Linked DNA regions of Formosa sp. Hel1_33_131. The protein of the gene in region 1 binds, or shares a complex with, the protein of each later gene. Links are inferred from orthologs where the notes say so. Each region holds a gene or a part of one and is shown in the gene's direction. Other genes may lie near its edges. The genes, in order: pfkA and FORMB_RS03095.

The links.
Region 2: pfkA (region 1) and FORMB_RS03095 share a complex: the UniProt entries of both Bacillus subtilis proteins name them as parts of the possible RNA degradosome complex. The link is inferred for Formosa sp. Hel1_33_131 from one-to-one orthologs.

The regions. Positions count from the first base shown.
Region 1 is NZ_CP017260.1:2,309,338-2,320,199, forward strand. Bases 2,392-5,243 are described here. They hold pfkA (6-phosphofructokinase), read left to right. Parts: upstream 2,392-3,250; coding sequence 3,251-4,237; downstream 4,238-5,243. Other genes in these bases: FORMB_RS10670 (translocation/assembly module TamB domain-containing protein), read left to right, coding at 2,392-3,090; gap (type I glyceraldehyde-3-phosphate dehydrogenase), read left to right, coding at 4,265-5,243. Outside these bases: more of FORMB_RS10670, read left to right, coding at 1-2,391; more of gap, read left to right, coding at 5,244-5,266; FORMB_RS10685 (N-acetylglucosamine kinase), read left to right, coding at 5,424-6,296; FORMB_RS10690 (RidA family protein), read right to left, coding at 6,301-6,681; FORMB_RS10695 (putative LPS assembly protein LptD), read right to left, coding at 6,692-9,322; FORMB_RS10700 (N-acetylmuramoyl-L-alanine amidase family protein), read left to right, coding at 9,504-10,610; FORMB_RS10705 (MlaD family protein), read left to right, coding at 10,667-10,862. UniProt on the Bacillus subtilis protein: Catalyzes the phosphorylation of D-fructose 6-phosphate to fructose 1,6-bisphosphate by ATP, the first committing step of glycolysis.
Region 2 is NZ_CP017260.1:693,089-701,621, forward strand. The notes cover bases 5,537-8,533. They hold FORMB_RS03095 (polyribonucleotide nucleotidyltransferase), read left to right. Parts: upstream 5,537-5,935; coding sequence 5,936-8,131; downstream 8,132-8,533. Other genes in these bases: rpsO (30S ribosomal protein S15), read left to right, coding at 5,537-5,787; FORMB_RS03100 (sigma-70 family RNA polymerase sigma factor), read left to right, coding at 8,270-8,533. Outside these bases: translocation and assembly module lipoprotein TamL, read left to right, coding at 103-2,616; fbaA (class II fructose-bisphosphate aldolase), read left to right, coding at 2,730-3,797; accD (acetyl-CoA carboxylase, carboxyltransferase subunit beta), read left to right, coding at 3,845-4,702; FORMB_RS03085 (hypothetical protein), read left to right, coding at 4,794-5,321; more of rpsO, read left to right, coding at 5,518-5,536. UniProt on the Bacillus subtilis protein: Involved in mRNA degradation. Catalyzes the phosphorolysis of single-stranded polyribonucleotides processively in the 3'- to 5'-direction. Necessary for competence development in Bacillus subtilis.

The DNA.
Region 1 (10,862 bases):
GAAACGCTCAATTCTAACATCACAGGTACGTTTGATTCGTTTTCATTTCAAGAGTATATCTACATAGATTTAGAGGTTTCAGGAGTAATTAAAAATAAAATCTTTAATGGTCAATTAGATATCGATGATCCGAACCTGAAATTCAATTTTGAAGGGCTTGTAGATTTTTCTAAAAAGGAAAATATTTATGATTTTTCTGCTGCAATTGAACACGCCAATCTGAATGCTTTAAACTTTGTGCAAAGAGACAGTCTTTCTGTTCTAAATGGACAAATGACAATGGACATGAAAGGCACAACTATTGACGATGTGTATGGCGCCATCAAGTTTAAAAATGCGCTCTATCAAAATCAACATGACAGTTATGCATTCAAAGATTTTGAGATCACTTCGGAGTTTGGAGATAAGAACGAAAGAACTATCAGAGTCAATTCTCCAGAAATCGTTCAAGGGAATCTAAAAGGAAAATTTATAATTAACGAATTGCCTAATTTGTTACGAAATGCACTCGGAGATATTTATACCAAATACAAACCTTACAAGGTTAAAGAAGGTCAGTATTTTAATTTCAATTTTAAAATTTATAATAAAATTGTTGAAATTTTTTCACCGGAATTAAAATTAGGGTCTAATACGTTTACAAGGGGTAGAGTAGAAAGCGACCCTAAAAATTTCAACTTAACTTTTAGATCCCCCAACATCCGATTGGAAGATTTTTTTGCAAGCAAAATTGAAGTACAACTCGTCAATGACAACCCTTTGTTTAATTCCTATATTGAGGTTGACAGTCTGGCGACTCCTTATTATAATGCATCAGAATTTAGTTTGATTAATGTAACCTTAAATGATACGCTCTATGTTAAATCGGAGTTTAAAGGCGGTAAAAATTCGTTAGATGCCTTTGATCTAAATCTGTACTACACCATTGATGAAAACAATAAATCGGTTGTTGGTCTCAAGAAGTCGAATGCTAATTTTAAAAAGACCCCGTGGCTCATAAATGGGGCGCAAAACAAGCAAAACAAAATTATATTTGACAGATCTTTTGAGGAGATTATTGTCGATAACATAAACATGTCTTACGACAATGAAGACATTCTTTTAAATGCTGCTATTCAGGGGAGTCAAAATAAGGATATCAATCTTGATTTCACGAATGTTGATTTAGCCAAAGTAACCCCTACAATCAAAAATTTAAAACTCGGGGGTAATCTGAATGGGCAATTAAACATAAGCCAACTAGAAAGCGTCTATCTACCAAAATCTAGTTTGACTATTGATAATTTGGAAGTTAATGAATTTAATTTAGGATCCTTCAAAGCGGACATTCAAGGCAATCAATCGTTGACCAATTATGATGTCAATGTATCTTTAAAAGAGGGCGATTTGGAATCGTTATCAGTCGTTGGTTCTTTGGATGTGTCTGGAGAAAATTCAGAGCTCAATCTAGACATCTACTTTAATAAATTTATTTTAAATCCCTTAAACCCTTTTGGAGATGGGGTGATTACTAAAATTCGTGGCGACGTTTCGGGAATTGCAAACGTTAGTGGTCGTCTAGAAAAACCTCAAATTGAAGGGGTCTTAAGACTCAATAATGGAGGACTAGCGATTCCATATCTGAATGTAGATTATGGCTTTCAAAATAATACAATTGTTAATTTAAAGGAGCAACGTTTTATTTTTGATAAAGCGTTAATGCTCGATGTCGACTATGAATCTCAAGCGTCTCTAAATGGAAGCATCAGTCATATTAATTTTTCAAATTGGGCTTTAGATCTTCATATAGATTCGGACCGTTTATTGGTGCTAAACACGGATTTACAAGACGAATCGATCTATTATGGAACTGCTTTTGTAGATGGAACGATTGATGTTTCAGGTCCTACAGACCAATTATTTATTGAAGCGAATGTGACTACATCTGAAGGAACGATCTTTAAAATCCCTTTAAGTGACAATGAAATTTTAGCAGAAAAATCCTACATTCATTTTTTGAGTCCTGAGGAAAAATCGAATCAAAACAGTGGTCAAGCCTTAGTAGTGGATGATATTTCGGGAGTTGAGATGGAGTTTAATATGGATATAAACGATAATGCCGAAATTGAAATTGTACTCGATAAAGAAACGGGAAGTTCCATTATGGGGCGTGGAAATGGAAGTATGTTGGCACAAATAAATACGAAAGGGAAGTTTCAAATGTTTGGAGATTTTATTGTGCTCTCAGGGATTTATAACTTCGCATTTGGGCAAATTATACAAAAACAATTCAAAGTGGTGAAAGATGGTACACTTGCTTGGAATGGGAACCCTCTGAGTGCCGAAATAAATATCAAAGCCCTTTACGATGGCATTAGCGTCAATCCTTCCACATTATTAGATAACCCAATTAATCAAAGCATTCCAACAGAGGTTGAAATTCATTTAACAGGAGAATTAGAGCAACCCGATTTAAACTTTGACATACGATTTCCAAATATCAATTCCACTTTAAATAGTGAGTTAGCCGATCGATTACGCGATAAAGATAAACGTGAATTCCAGGCTTTATCGCTATTGGCAACGGGGTCTTTTAGAAGCGAACTGACTTTGGATTCACAAGATGCTTTTGGGCTCGTTTCAGATGGTGTGACCAATATGTTGAACGATTTGTTTTCGGATGATGATAATAAAGTCAAATTAGGAATTGATGTCGATTTAGGGGAAACCACTCCTGAGTATGAAACCGACAGTCGGGTAGGGGTCACAATCTCTACAAAGTTGAGTGATAATATACTTATCAACGGAAAGGTTGGAGTGCCCGTTGGTGGTGTGAGTGAAACCACGGTGGCAGGTGATTTTGAGGTAGAAGTTTTACTGAATGAAGATCGTACACTGTCTCTTAAATTTTTCAATAGAGAAAACAGCATTCAAAATTTTGGAGAACAAATTGGATATACCCAAGGGGTTGGTATTTCTTATAATATTGAATTTGATACCCTAAGGGAATTGTTTGAGGAATTGTTTAAAAATAAAAATAAACAATCCAAACCCGAAAATATCATAGAAGAGCCTGATTCAGGACTTCCTAATTATATCGATTTCAAGTAAATCAGCCCATCAAAACCTACTAATAATTAATTTTTTGGCTTTAAAATCAAATAGTTATTAACGAAAACGTTTGAATTTAAAGAAGAAAAGAAAATTGACTCCTACTTACGTTTTTTTAACTTATAAGTTTATTAATTTTACAACATAAACCATTACAACTATGGAAAATCAGATAAAAAAAATTGGTGTATTAACTTCCGGAGGCGATGCCCCTGGGATGAATGCAGCCATACGATCTGTTGCACGTGCCTGTGCCTATCACAACATTGAATGTGTTGGGATTTACAGAGGCTATGAAGGAATGATAGAAGGTGACTTTAAATCTTTAAATGCACGAAGTGTAAACCATATCATTAACAAAGGAGGTACTTTTTTAAAGTCTGCGCGTTCTGAAGAATTCAGAACAAAAGAAGGCCGTAAAAAGGCGTATGACCAACTTCAAAAAGAACAAATTGATGCCTTGGTATTAATTGGTGGAGATGGAACGTTTACGGGTGGTATGATTTTTAATGAAGAATTCAACTTCCCTATTATAGGGATTCCGGGTACTATTGATAACGATATTGTTGGAACCAACTATACACTAGGATACGATACAGCACTTAATACTGCGGTAGAAGCAATTGATAAAATTCGAGACACTGCCAGTTCGCATAGACGCTTGTTTTTTGTGGAGGTTATGGGGCGCGATGTGGGTCATATTGCTTTAAATGCAGGAGTTGGTTCTGGAGCCGAAGAAATTTTGGTCCCTGAGGAAGATTTAGGACTGGATCGTCTTTTAGAATCTTTAGAAAAAAGTAGACATACAGGGAAATCGTCTAGTATAGTTGTGGTTGCTGAAGGAGATAAAACAGGTAAAAATGTTTTTGAACTAAGAGATTATGTTGAAGAAAATTTAGAAGGTTACGACGTTCGTGTGTCTGTTTTAGGGCACATGCAACGTGGAGGGTCACCATCCTGTTTCGATAGAGTATTGGCCTGTAGAATGGGCGTCAAAGCCGTGGAGTCTTTATTGGAAGGTAAATTCAATTACATGGTTGGGACTGTCAACAATAAATTAGAATTATATCCTATTGACAAAGCAGTCAAAGGACATTCAACAATAGATGCTGAGCTTTTAAGAGTTTCAGATATCATGAGTATTTAATAACGAATTAATTAAAATAGAAATAAAATGTCAAAAGTAAAAATTGGAATTAATGGATTTGGTAGAATAGGAAGAATTGCTTTTCGTATTGCTGCAGGTAGATCTGACGTACAAGTCGTTGGAATTAATGATTTGTTAGATGTAGAGCATTTAGCATATCTTCTTAAGTACGATTCTGTACACGGTCAGTTTCAGGGAACCATTGAAGTGAAGAATGGAAATTTGGTAGTCAACGGGAATGAAATTCGTGTCTCTGCTGAACGCAATCCAGAAGATTTAAAATGGGATGCTGTGCAAGCAGACGTTGTTTTAGACTGTACTGGGATTTTCACAAACTTAGAAGGTGCTCAAAAGCATATTACTGCTGGCGCTAAAAAAGTGGCTATTTCTGCACCATCTGCAGATGCACCAATGTTTGTAATGGGTGTCAACCACAAAGAAATTACAGCAGATCATACGATCGTTTCAAACGCATCATGTACAACCAACTGTTTAGCACCACTTGCTAAAGTGATCAATGATAACTTTGGAATTGTAGAAGGATTGATGACCACTGTTCACGCAGCAACGGCGACTCAATTTACAGTAGATGGCCCGTCTAGAAAAGATTATAGACTTGGACGTGCTTCATTAAACAATATTGTACCAGCTTCTACAGGAGCTGCAAAAGCAGTTGGAAAAGTGATTCCAGAATTAAACGGTAAATTAACAGGAATGGCTTTTAGAGTTCCAACGGTAGATGTATCGGTTGTTGATTTAACATGTCGTTTAGAAAAAGGTGCTTCTTTTGAAGACGTGAAAGCAGCGATCAAGCATGCTTCAGAAAACGAATTAAATGGAATCTTAGGATACACTGAAGAAGGTGTAGTATCTCAAGATTTTGTATCGGAAACAAAGACAAGTACATTTGATGCCAATGCAAGTATGGGATTGAATGACAACTTCGTTAAATTGATCTCTTGGTACGATAATGAATATGGTTACTCTGCTAAACTAGTAGATTTAGCACATTATATTAGCGTACTATAATTTACATAATTTCTAAAAAAGAGGATGTCCGAAGAGTAGGAAATCTGTCATTCTGAACCTGCCTGACGGTAGGCAGTTTTATTTCAGAATCTGAAACAAGTTCAGATTGACAAAACAAAGTCTTTTTAGACATCCTCTTTTTTTTAATATTTAGAATATGATTTTTATAATAGACAGTGGTTCTACAAAATGTGATTGGATTGCAATAGACTCAGAAACTGGCGCCCCTCTTTTTGAAAAGCAACGTACCAAAGGTTTAAATCCAGCCATTATTTCTGATACAGATGCATTTAATGTCATCAAGGCAAACGCTATAATTTATGAAAATAAATTAAAAGTTTCTCACATCTATTTTTATGGCGCTGGCTGTGGTACTGAAAAACCAAGCAAGATGCTTAAAGATGTATTAGAGTCTATTTTTTTAAATGCTGAAGTTGTGGTAGAAGAAGATACCTATGCCGCTATTTATGCAACTGTTGGTGTGGCACACCGTCCCGCAGTGGTTTGTATTTTAGGAACAGGTTCTAACTGCACCTATTACGATGGTGAAAAAGTTGATCAAAGAGTCACATCACTTGGATATTCAATAATGGACGATGCTTCGGGTAATTATTTTGGAAGAAAACTGTTAAGAGATTATTATTTTAATCACATGCCACACGATTTGAAGCTCGTCTTCAAAACACGTTACAATGTCAATGAAGATGTAATTAAAAATAACCTTTACAAAAAACCGAATCCTAATGCTTATTTAGCAACGTTTGCTGAATTTATGATTCTTAATAAAGAATCTGATTATATCCAAAAGGTTATCAAGCAAGGGCTTCGTGAATTTGTAGAAAACATGATTCTACAATACGCGGAAGAAATCAAAACAGTTCCTGTTCACTTTGCAGGTTCGATTGCTTATTTTACTAAAGACGAAATCAAAGCAGTGGCTCAAGAATACGGATTTACTGTCGGTAATTTTGAAAGACGTCCAATTGAAGGCTTGGTGAGTTACCATGCAGAAATTGCCAAAAGCTCTTAGGTAATTATTTTATAGCAATCACACTAATTTCTACATTCACAAACTTCGGTAAGTTTGCCACTTCCACAGTTTCTCTGGCAGGAGCAGTAGCCTCATTAAAATACTGTGCATAAACGGCATTTATCGCTCCGAAAGAATTCATATCAGATATAAATATAGACGCCTTAATGACATTTTCAAAAGTCATATTTGCGGCTTCCAAAACTGCTTTTAGGTTTTTCATAACCTGCGTGGTTTCTACCTCAATTGAATCCATTACCAATTCTCCCGTTTCTGGATGCAATGCAATTTGCCCTGAAGTATATAAAGTGTTCCCCACTAAAACAGCTTGACTGTAAGGGCCAATAGGCTGCGGTGCTTTGTCTGTAGTTATAATCGTTTTCATGTGTCTTTATTTACAATTGCTTATCAGGTTGTTTTCGCTTTTCGTATTTGATATCTTTCAATATGCTGGATCTAATTCCAATAAAGAAATTCCAAGAACTTCGATTGCTAAATGGAATCCAAGAAAAATTCATTCGCCAGCTTTCTAAATCCCGTTCAAAACGCAACTGTGTATATGTAAAACCTTTATCCTTAAGGTCATATCCAGAAGACGCTCCGATACTCCATCGTGGCGACAGTTCTATATCTCCTGAAAACATCAACGAATGCGATGAAATCTCACTCTGACGCCTCGTATTGCTGTAGTTAACAGCATAGGCAAGTCGTAAACTCCAAGGGAGTTTGTAATTGTAAAGATCCGTTGGTCCTACCTCTTCGGAGGTATCCCTGTTATTTATCTGTTGGGCTGCAAAATCTTGCGATTTACCAAACATATCATCCGCACGTCCGCCACTTCGAATAGATTCATCTCTAGCTGCCGCATCATTGTTGGAATCATCTCCTTCAAAAGAATCACTAGACAAACTATAGCTCATGGTCATGTTTGCACTGGATAAGCGGAATAAACTACCACCGTTGTTAATATTGAACGTGTTGATTTTAGTGTTGTTATTATCTAAGGCATACGGATCTAAAGTTGCTCCAAAATTCAAACTCAATTTATTATCCAATAGCTGTGTTCCCCCCGAGACCCTTACAGGGCTCCAGTTCAATGAGTCGCCTGCAACATTATAATTTGTAGAGAAATTTAAGGAATTCAATAAAAACACCTTTTTTGCATCTGTGGCAGTCGTATCCCTGTCACGAACCTTTGCTTCCAAATTATTATTAAGTGATAACCCAACCGAGCTGGAAAAAACTTTCCCAGGCGTTCCACCTAGGGAACCTTCAAAACGTGTGTAATCGACTTGATCAGTCGTCACACCATCGGCACTTATGACTTCATAAGTTTCGTAATATTGATCAAATGCGGGATTGATATTATAGCTAATTGAAGGCCGCATCACATGTCGTATGGCCTGTATTTTTTTATCTTTTCCAAAATCAAACATTCCATAAACGGTGGTTCCTATACTAGTGCTAAAATTATACGTTCTGAAAGCATCAAACCCTTTTAAGGGAGTTGTGACCACTTCCTCGGTTTCTGTATCATACGATTTATTGATTGTATTGAAGGTCCAGTTTTCTTTGTAATTAGTGCTGGCGCTCATACTAAAATGTTTAAAAACTTTAAAATTTGTACTCAAAGGAATAGAATGTTGAAACCCTGCTTTGGCTTCGTCAAACATTGCTCCTGTTAAAAATAAAGAATCTGTCGTTTGAATACTATTTTCTCCACGCACACTGTATTGTAAATTAATATTATGAATCGCCCCTTTTTTACTCCCAGTTTTTGGTGCAAAGGGGTAAATTCTGTCGATACTTCCTTGAAATGTTGGCAAGGTCATATTGATGACTTTCGTATTTGTGTTTTGAGAGTGGGTTGCGGACAAGCTTATATTTACTTGTGGTTCTCCTTGAAATGTTTTGGAATAGGAAACAGAGGACGACAAAGAGTTATTTAAAAAATTTGAAGAATTGAGCTGATTTACAGATTCTTGAAAATAGGTACTAGAACCTAAGTTTACAGAAGCCGAAAACCGTGAATTTGGACTTGACTTTGAATCTTGACTTTGATTCCATCGTAAATTATAGATGGTGCTTTTTGAGTAATCAGGAAATCCTCGTTCGCTATTTATAAGATTTTCATACCGAAAACTTAGAGAACCTCTAAATTTATAACGCACGGCATAATTACTTTCAAGGCGAATTCCGTAACTCCCATTCGTATAGTAATCTCCAAGTGCTGCAAGGTCAAAATAATCACTGATCGCAAAATAATACCCTCCATTTTGAAGGAAATAACCACGATCGCTTTGCTCTCCAAATGAAGGAAATAACACCCCCGAAGTTCGTGTTTGAGACAGTGGGAAAAAAGCAAACGGCAATCCAATAGGAGTGGGGACATCTGCAATAAATAGATTGGTAAGTCCTGTAACTACTTTTTTACCAGGCACAATTTTCGCTTTTCGCAATAAAAAATAATATTCTGGATTCTCTTCGTTTTCTGAAGTGGTGAATTTAGCACGCTTTACAAAATAGACAGAGTCATTTTCTTTTTTGGTCAAATTGGAAATAATACGTCCGCCTTGTTGTTCTGTTTTTGAATTCCAAATCAGTGCTTTTTTTGTTTTCATATTAAAAGCAATTGAATCGGGTTCCACAACATCACTCCCTTGTTTAAATACAGGATGTTGGCTATAATTCCCCATCGAATCTTTTAAACGTCCAGCATACACAATGTCTTTTCCGTAATCAATAACAATCACTCCCGCTTTGATATCCATGTCTTTATATTGGATTTCAGCTTCGTTGTAAAGGTATATTTGTTGTGTTTTTTGATTGACAGAAGTATAGTCTTTGGCTTTATAGGTGACAATCGCTTCCAATAATTTCTTTGGTTTTGAGAGACTGTCATTGACAATAGAATCTGTTTCGATACGTTTTACTTCCTGAGTAGGAATCGAATCGTTTTTCACTTCCAACTCCTTAGAAGCAGGAATTTCAGTGGATGGTTTTGGGTTGGGAATATCCTGAGCCATGCCTACACTGTTAGTAAACACTGTAAAACTTAAAGAAAAAACTAGTTGAAAGAATCTTGTTTTCAATGCTTTTAAGAGTATTTTTGTATTATATGACTCGATTTTTGAAAAACCAAAGTTACGGATATTTTTTTTTGATTTTTATATTTTAACCATTCGATTCACAGGCAAATTAATCAACATGCATAAGCAAATAAAATTCTTTTTAGTATTCCTTTTATTTTTTGGAATATTCAAAGGGTACTCACAAACAAATAACAAACCCTTTATCGTTGTTTTAGACGCAGGCCACGGAGGTAAAGATCCGGGGAGACCCACTAAATTCGGGTATAAAGAAAAGGATATTGCTTTAAAAATTGTGTTAAAAATAGGTGAAAATTTAGAAAAATATAAAAACGTAAAAGTCATCTACACTCGAAAAACGGATGTCTTTATAGAATTAAGGCAACGCGCAAAGATTGCCAATAAAGCCGATGCTGATTTATTTGTCTCCGTGCATTGCAACGCACACAACTCTCAGGCCTATGGTACCGAAACCTATGTTTTGGGACTTGGTAGAAGCGAATCTAACTTTAGAGTTGCCAAGGAAGAAAATGAAGTTATTTTCTACGAAGATGACTATGAAACAAACTATGAAGGTTTTGATCCAAATTCCCCTGAAACCCTCATCGGGTTGACGCTTATGCAAGAAGATTATTTGGACCAAAGTATTCTGTTGGCTCGTAACATTCAAGACAACTTTACCAATAGATTAAAACGTAAAAACAGAGGCGTTAAACAAGCGGTTTTTTGGGTGTTACACAACACTTATATGCCAAGTGTTTTAATTGAAACAGGCTTTATAACTAATAGAAGTGAAGGAGATTATTTAAACTCTGTTGTAGGAAATAACAATATCTCAAAAAGCATATCGGATGCTATCGTAGATTATAAATCTAATTTAAATACAGCAATATCGGTAGAGGAGATGGTTGAACCTCCGTTGACAACAGATGTACCTGATAAAATTCCCACATCTATAGATACATCCATAATATTTAAAGTTCAAATTGCGGCGGGCTCTAAAAAATTAGTCACCAAATCATATAATTTTAAAGGATTAAACCCTATTTCAAGAACCAAGTCTAAAAAAGTTTACCGTTACTTTTACGGCAATACTTCAAGTTATGAGGAAGTTCTTATGTTAAAAAATGAAGCAATTACCAAAGGATATAAAAGTGCTTATGTTGTAGCCTATAAAAACGGTAAAAAGATAGCAGTTAAATCCGCCTTAAAATCTACGGAATAATAGACCCTATTATTTCAATATTATTCATAAATTTGTAAGAAGAAAAAACTATCATATTGAAATTATCTAAGGAAATTAAAACGGCTATTTTAGTCATCTCAGGAATATTACTTTTTGTATTTATTTTTTACTATTTAAAAGGTGAGAACATACTTGATAACTCTAAAAAAATCACTGCAATTTATGACAATGTTGAAGGACTGGCGCCATCTGCTGCGGTTACCATTAATGGTCATAAAATAGGGAAAGTGC
Region 2 (8,533 bases), 1.6 Mb from region 1 along the record:
TAAAAAACGTACTTTTGATTATTATTAATTTAGACAGTAAAGCTAAATTTTATTTATTGATTGTTGAAGAAAACTCTGATAAAAATAATCGTTGTATTTGTAATGACTTGTTTTTTTACGGCATGTAATGTTGTAAAACGGGTTGAGGCTACCGATTATTTGTTGACTGAAAACAGTTTCTACATCAACGGTCAGAAGAAAAAATCAGAGGAACTCAACAATTTATCTTTTCAGAAAAAGAATGCTGCACTGCTTGGAATTCCCTTGCGATTGCATATTTATAATTTAGCACGCCCCCACAAAGATTCGCTCTTTGAGGCTTGGCTTCAAAAAAATCCCAAACGAAAACAACGTTTAATTTCTAAACTTTCAGAAAAACAACTCAATCAGTTAAAAACCTCATCGCTAGGGTTAAATCGATGGTTGAAAAATACGGGGGAAGCACCTATACTTTTAGATTCTTTAAAAATAAATAAAACGAAACTAAACTTAGAACGCTATTATTTTGCAAATGGGTGGTTTGACAGAACTGTTGATTTCAAAGTGGATACTGTCGGATTAAAAAGAGCTGCATTAAGGTTTGAGATCGAGACTGGAACCCCTTATGAAATTGGAGAAATTTCGGAACGGATTGACTCCCCAGTAATCGATACTTTATATGCGAATTTAAAATCAGGTTCTTATCTAAAAACAGGTGAGCAATTTAAAATATCAAATTTTGACAACGAACGAAGCCGTCTGACCACGGCATTTAGAAACTCAGGAGCTTACCATTTTGCAGAAGAATATATCCGCTACGAAAATGACACGATTGGAATAAAAAATAAGGTAAATGTTAAGATGAAAATTCAGGATCGGATTATTCGAAATGACGATTCCATTGTACGTGTGCCGTTTCAAACCTACCGAATTAAAGCTGTGAATATTTATACGGATGCTACTTTTGAAAACCGTTCAAAAACTGTTTCAGATTCTGTAAGTTACAACAACTATAATGTGTATGCTTATAAAAAATTAAAGTACAAACCTGAAGCGTTAACCGATGCCGTACTGATCACAAAAGGGAGTGTGTTTAAAGACTTGGACCGCGCACGCACCTATCGCTACCTGAACGAACTAAGAACGTTTAAATACCCTAACATTGAATATGTAGAAAACCCACAAGATACCACGCTGACTGCTAATATTTATTTAACCCCAAAGGAAAAGTACGGTTTAGGGTTTGATGTGAGTGTTTCACAAAGTAACATACAAAAAGTAGGACTATCCTTTACGACGGGCGTTGTCATTCGCAATATTTTTAAAGGAGCAGAAACCCTTCAAATTTCGGCATTGGGAGCTATTGGAGCATCAAAAGATGGTGCAAGTGCAGAGGATGGTTTTTTTGATATAAATGAGCTTGGAGCTGACATCAAAATAAATATTCCTCGTTTGTTTTTTCCGCTGAATACCGACAAAATTATTCCAAAATATATGTCTCCTAGTACACAAATTAGTACAGGATTTACAGGACAAACAAATATTGGTTTGGACAAACAAACTTTTAATAGTGTTTTTAGTTATAAGTGGTTTCCGTCGGAAAAAGTCACAAACACACTTGATTTAGTCAACTTACAATACGTGAGAAACCTGAATCCAACCAACTATTTTAGCGTGTATCAAAACTCCTTCAATCGGCTTCAATCCATTGCTCTTGAATCCTATACAACCCCAAACGAATTTTTGAGTACTAACAGCAATGGACAACAATCTTTAATTGAATCGCGCGCGGATGAATTTATCAATTTAGTGAATTCTGATCTTGCATATAAAACCTCCAACCCTAATGAATATCAAACGGTTCGGAACATTCAGGAACGAAAAAGCCGATTGGTTCAAGACAACTTTATTCTGGCAAGTAATTTTAATTATGTTCGAAACAGCCGAGAAAACCCTTTCGATACTGATTTCTCAATTTTTAGAGTAAAATTTGAACTCGCTGGAAATTTGCTTTATACCGCATCAAAATTATTGAATCTTGAAAACAATTCGGAAGGTGCATATAAAGTAAGTGGTGTTCCTTTTTCTCAGTATATTAAATCCGAAATAGACCATATTAAACTTTGGGATTTAGGCCGTAGTAATGTGTTGGCTTTACGCAGCTTTTTTGGAATCGCAATCCCCTTAGGAAATGCGACAAGCATCCCGTTTTCTAAAAGTTTTTTTGCAGGAGGTTCCAACGACAACAGAGCATGGACGGCTTATAATTTGGGCCCTGGAAGTTCTGACAATAACAATGAGTTTAACGAAGCAAATATGAAACTTGCTTTTAGCTTGGAGTACCGTTACAACTTATTTGGAAATCTGAATGGTGCCTTTTTTATGGATGCTGGAAACATTTGGAATGTCTTAGATGATGTCACAGACACCAAGGCTACTTTTGACAACCTTAAATCTTTAGAAGATATTGCGATAGGTGCAGGAATCGGATTGCGTTACGATTTTAGTTTTTTCATACTAAGGTTTGATACCGGCTTTAAAGCCTATGAACCTACTTTTGGAGATCAAAATCGTTGGTTAAATAACTTCAATTTTAGCAATGCCGTTTACAACATTGGGATCAATTATCCGTTTTAGAAATTCCAGATTAGCTATATCGTTTTCGTATAATAATCGGCTAATCACATCCAATAAACTTTCCGAAATTATTTAAAATCACTACTTTTACGGCTACAACAAAAACAATCAAAATGAGTCACAACATTAAACCAGGCGTTGCTACAGGACGCGAAGTTCAAGAGATTTTTAAACTTGCTAAAGAAAAAGGATTCGCCCTTCCAGCGGTGAATGTTATTGGCTCAAACACAATTAACGGTGTTCTTGAAACTGCAAAAGAATTAAATGCTCCCGTAATTATTCAGTTTTCTAATGGCGGTGGACAATTTAATGCCGGAAAAGGTCTTTCTAACGAAGGTCAAAAAGCAGCAATTGCAGGATCCATTGCAGGTGCTAAACACATCCATGAAATGGCGTTAGCTTATGGCGTTCCTGTCATTTTACACACGGATCACTGTTCGAAAAAATTATTACCTTGGATTGATGGTTTATTAGATGCGAGTGAAGTTCATTTTGCACAAACTGGCAAATCATTATACAGCTCTCACATGATTGATTTATCTGAAGAGCCGATTGAAGAAAATATCGAAATCTGTAAAACTTATTTAGAGCGCATGTCCAAAATGGGGATGACACTTGAAATTGAATTAGGAATTACAGGTGGTGAAGAGGATGGAGTTGACAACAGTGATGTTGATGTTTCAAAATTATATACTCAACCCGAAGAAGTTGCTTATGCTTATGAAGAGCTTAGTAAAGTGAGTGATCAGTTTACGATTGCGGCTGCTTTTGGAAATGTGCACGGTGTGTACAAGCCCGGTAATGTAAAATTAACTCCGAAAATTCTTAAGAATTCTCAAGAGCACATTACTGAAAAGTATGGTGTTTCAGAAAACCATATTGACTTCGTATTTCATGGTGGATCTGGATCAACTGTCGAAGAAATCAGAGAAGGAATTTCGTATGGTGTGATCAAAATGAATATCGATACAGATATGCAATACGCATTTATGACTGGAATTCGTGACGATTTCAAAGCAAACGAAGCTTATTTAGCAGCACAAATCGGAAATCCTGACGGTAGTGATGTTCCAAATAAAAAATATTATGACCCGAGACGTTGGTTACGTGAAGGTGAAAAAGCATTCATCGCTAGACTTAAAAAAGCATTTGAGGATTTAAATAATGTCGATACATTATAAAATTTGTGTAGTTTTGTACTTTAATTTTACCGTTTAGACACTAATATATGGCTTGGTTCAAAAGAAAAGACAAAGGAATTCAAACACCTACAGAGGCAAAACGTGACACACCCAAAGGGCTTTGGTACAAATCCCCTACTGGTAAAGTCATTGAGACGGACGAATTAGAAAGAAATTTCTACATCAGTCCAGAAGATGGTTACCACGTACGCATAGGAAGTAATGAATACTTTGAGATGCTTTTTGATGATAATACATTCAAAGAGTTGGATCCGAATATTACTTCCAAAGACCCTTTAAAGTTTGTAGATAACAAGGCTTATACAGATCGCCTGAAGGCTGCGCAAGCAAAAACAAACCTTAAAGATGCTGTACGAACGGCTGTTGGAAAATCCAAAGGGAAAGAGCTGGTCATCGCTTGTATGGACTTTAGTTTTATTGGAGGCTCAATGGGATCTGTTGTTGGAGAAAAAATTGCTCGTGCTGCGGATCATGCGCTTCACAACAATTTACCTTTCATGATTATTTCTAAATCTGGAGGTGCTCGAATGATGGAAGCTGCTTTATCGTTAATGCAACTGGCTAAAACTTCTGCGAAACTCGCACAACTCGCCGATGCGAATATTCCTTATATTTCTCTATGTACCGACCCCACTACTGGTGGAACGACGGCTTCATTTGCAATGTTAGGCGATATTAATATTAGCGAACCTGGAGCGCTCATTGGTTTTGCAGGCCCTCGTGTGGTTAGAGACACTACTGGTAAAGAATTGCCAGATGGATTTCAAACGGCCGAATTTGTAAAGGAACATGGATTTTTAGATTTCATCACTCCGCGTAGTGAACTAAAAAATAAAGTGAACCAGTACATTGATTTAATTTCAAATCAACCCCTTAGAGCTTAAGTAAACAAAGTATAAAAATCATAGATGCAATAATTATAATACCTTTGTTGCATCATTACTTTAAATATTATTAACCAAAATAACCAATACGATGAAAACTTTTACAAAAATTAGTATGTTACTGCTTGCAATGATTACAATTTTCTCTTGCAACAAATTAGATGAATTAACAGAGTTTGATATTACCCAAGATTTTTCCACAGCTGTTAATGTGAATGTTGTTGAAGATTCCGCTGGAGCTGCTCAAACTTGGTCGCAGTCCTCAACAATCAACCTAGCAACAAATGATGAAATTCAATCAAATTTAGATTTGATTCAAGATGTTAAGCTTAACTCTTTAACGTTTAAAGTTATTAATTTCACAGGCGTAGAAGGTGCGATTGCGACAGAAGCTTCTATAAGCTTTGGCGATACTGTAATTGCAGTTGCTGACATCACCCTTGAAGACAGTACGACTATTTACTCTATTGGAAGTTCTTCAGAACTAAATGCAATTGCAAACGATTTAAAAAACGCGACTCAAATTTCAGCAACGGTAAGCGGTACTGTGACAAGTACACCCGTACAATTTGATGTTTTCATATCTCTAGATGTGACGACCACTATTGATGTCTTGTAATTAGACGTTTTATCACAAGCATAAAAAACGAGCCTTTGGGTTCGTTTTTTTTGGATTAAAGTCACTAACTAAAGTCCATTGATGCACCGAAATAAAAAATAAAACGACAAGGCTTAAATAAGCGAAAATCACTATATTTGCAACTTAATTACGATAGACGTAGTTAACGCATAAAAATTATTTAAATAATATTGGAATGTATTTAACGAAAGAAGCTAAAGAGAAACTCTTTAAAAAACACGGAAAAGATGCCAAAGACACGGGATCTTCAGAAGGACAAATTGCACTATTCACAGAAAGAATCAATCACTTAACTGAGCATTTAAAACAAAATCGTAAAGATTACAACACAGAACGCTCATTAGTTAAACTAGTTGGAAAACGTCGCTCATTATTAGACTACTTAATGAAGTCAGATATCTTGAGATATCGTGCGATCGTCAAAGAATTAGGATTAAGAAAATAAGATTACAAACCACGCTTTATGCGTGGTTTTTTAAGTTTTAACACTTTTATAGTTCATAAATAATAGAAGAAGCTAATTAGAGTTTTTCATTGGTCACACCACACAACGACAACAACACAACACCAATGTTTAATTAGAACAAAAAATTATGATACCAAAAGTATTTAAAGAGGTCATTGACCTCGGCGATGGAAGAGAAATCTCTATCGAAACGGGCAAGCTCGCAAAGCAAGCCCACGGATCCGTAGTCGTACAAATGGGGAAAGCCATGTTGTTATGTACTGTGGTCTCAAACTACAAACAATCGGATGTCAACTTTTTACCTTTAACGGTAGATTATCGCGAAAAATTTGCAGCAGCAGGTCGTTATCCAGGTGGATTCTTCAAAAGAGAAGCACGCCCTAGTGATGGAGAAGTTTTAACGATGCGTTTAGTGGATCGTGTATTACGTCCATTATTCCCTAAAGATTACCACGCAGAAACACAAGTAATGATTCAGTTGATGTCTCATGACGAAGATGTGATGCCCGATGCTCTTGCAGGTTTAGCGGCATCTGCAGCCATTCAATTAAGTGATTTCCCATTCGAATGTCCAATTTCTGAAGTACGTGTTGCTCGTGTAAATGGTGAATTCGTAATCAACCCAAGCCGTGCACAATTGGTAGATTCTGATCTTGAAATGATGATCGGTGCCTCTGCAGATTCTGTGATGATGGTAGAAGGTGAAATGGATGAAGTTTCTGAAGAAGAAATGGCAGACGCTATTAAGTTTGCACATGAAGCTATTAAGATTCAAGTTGCTGCGCAAGTACGTCTTGCTGAAGCATTTGGAAAGAAAGAAGTTCGTGAATATGATACTGCTGAAGTCAATGAAGACTTAGAGCAACGTATTCATGCTTTAGCGTATGACAAATGTTATGCGATTGCTAAAAAAGGAACTTCAAAAGCAGAACGTAGCACTGCATTTGCTGAAGTTAAAGAAGATGTGAAAGCTTCTTTTACTGAAGAAGAAAATGAAGAATTTGGTCACTTGGTTAGCGGATACTACAGTAAAGCTGAAAAAGAAGCCGTACGTGAATTAACACTGAGTGAAGGTGTTCGTTTGGATGGACGTCAAACAGATGAAATTAGACCAATTTGGTGTGAGATCGATTACTTACCTTCTACACACGGTTCTGCAATCTTCACACGTGGAGAAACGCAAGCATTAGCAACAGTAACTCTTGGAACTTCCAGAGATTCAAACAAAATTGATATGCCTTCTTATGAAGGTGAAGAGAATTTTTATTTACACTACAACTTCCCTCCTTTCTGTACGGGTGAAGCAAGACCTTTAAGAGGAACTTCGCGTCGTGAAGTAGGACATGGAAATCTTGCACAAAGAGGCTTAAAAGGAATGATCCCTGCGGATTGTCCTTATACCGTTCGTGTGGTTTCTGAAGTATTAGAATCAAACGGATCGTCTTCTATGGCAACTGTTTGTGCAGGTACAATGGCATTGATGGATGCAGGGGTTAAAATTGCAAGACCAGTATCTGGAATCGCGATGGGATTAATTTCTGACGGCGACCGCTATGCTGTATTATCTGATATTTTAGGGGATGAAGATCACTTAGGAGATATGGATTTTAAAGTGACTGGTACTTCCGAAGGAATTACAGCCTGTCAAATGGATATTAAAATCAAAGGATTGCCTTACGAAATTCTTGTAAATGCTTTGAAACAAGCACGTGCAGGTCGTTTACATATTCTTGATAAAATAACAGAAACAATTGCTACTCCAGCGGAAGATGTGAAACCACACTCTCCAAAAATGGTAACAAGAGTGATTCCAAATGAATTTATTGGAGCACTTATTGGACCTGGTGGAAAAGTAATACAAGAACTTCAAAAAACAACAGGAACTACCATTGTAATCAATGAAGATCCTGTAACAGAAGAAGGAATTGTTGAAATTCTTGGAACAGATCAAGATGGTATTGATGCTGTTTTAACAAAAATTGATTCCTTGATGTTCAAACCAACTGTAGGAGAATCGTACCAAGTTAAAGTGATTAAAATGCTTGACTTTGGAGCGGTTGTAGAATATATGGATGCACCAGGAAACGAAGTGTTACTTCACGTAAGTGAGTTGGCATGGGAACGTACTGAAAACGTATCTGATGTTGTGAATATGGGTGATATTTTTGATGTGAAGTATTTTGGACAAGATCCAAGAACACGAAAAGAAAAAGTATCGCGTAAAGCTTTGTTAGAAAAACCAGAAGGGTATGTTGCAAGACCACCAAGAGATGATAAACGTTCTGGTGGACGTGACAATCGCGGACGTGATAACAGACGCTAATACACATTAAGTTTTAACTTAATCAAATCAAAAAACCGTTTTTAATTTAAAAACGGTTTTTTTTGTAACATTTAGTCTCTAATGCACGTATAACCTAATGATACACCCATTAACCAATTTAAAAACAAATCCTTTTAAATGAGACAGCTAAAAATTACCAAGCAGGTTACCAATAGAGAAACTGCGTCCCTAGATAAATACCTTCAAGAAATTGGAAAAGTTGATTTAATTACAGCCGATGAAGAAGTAGAATTGGCACAGCGTATTAAAGCGGGGGATCAAATTGCTTTGGAGAAATTAACCAAAGCCAACTTACGTTTCGTTGTATCGGTTGCCAAGCAATATCAAAATCAAGGTTTGACGCTTCCCGATTTAATTAATGAAGGAAATTTAGGATTGATC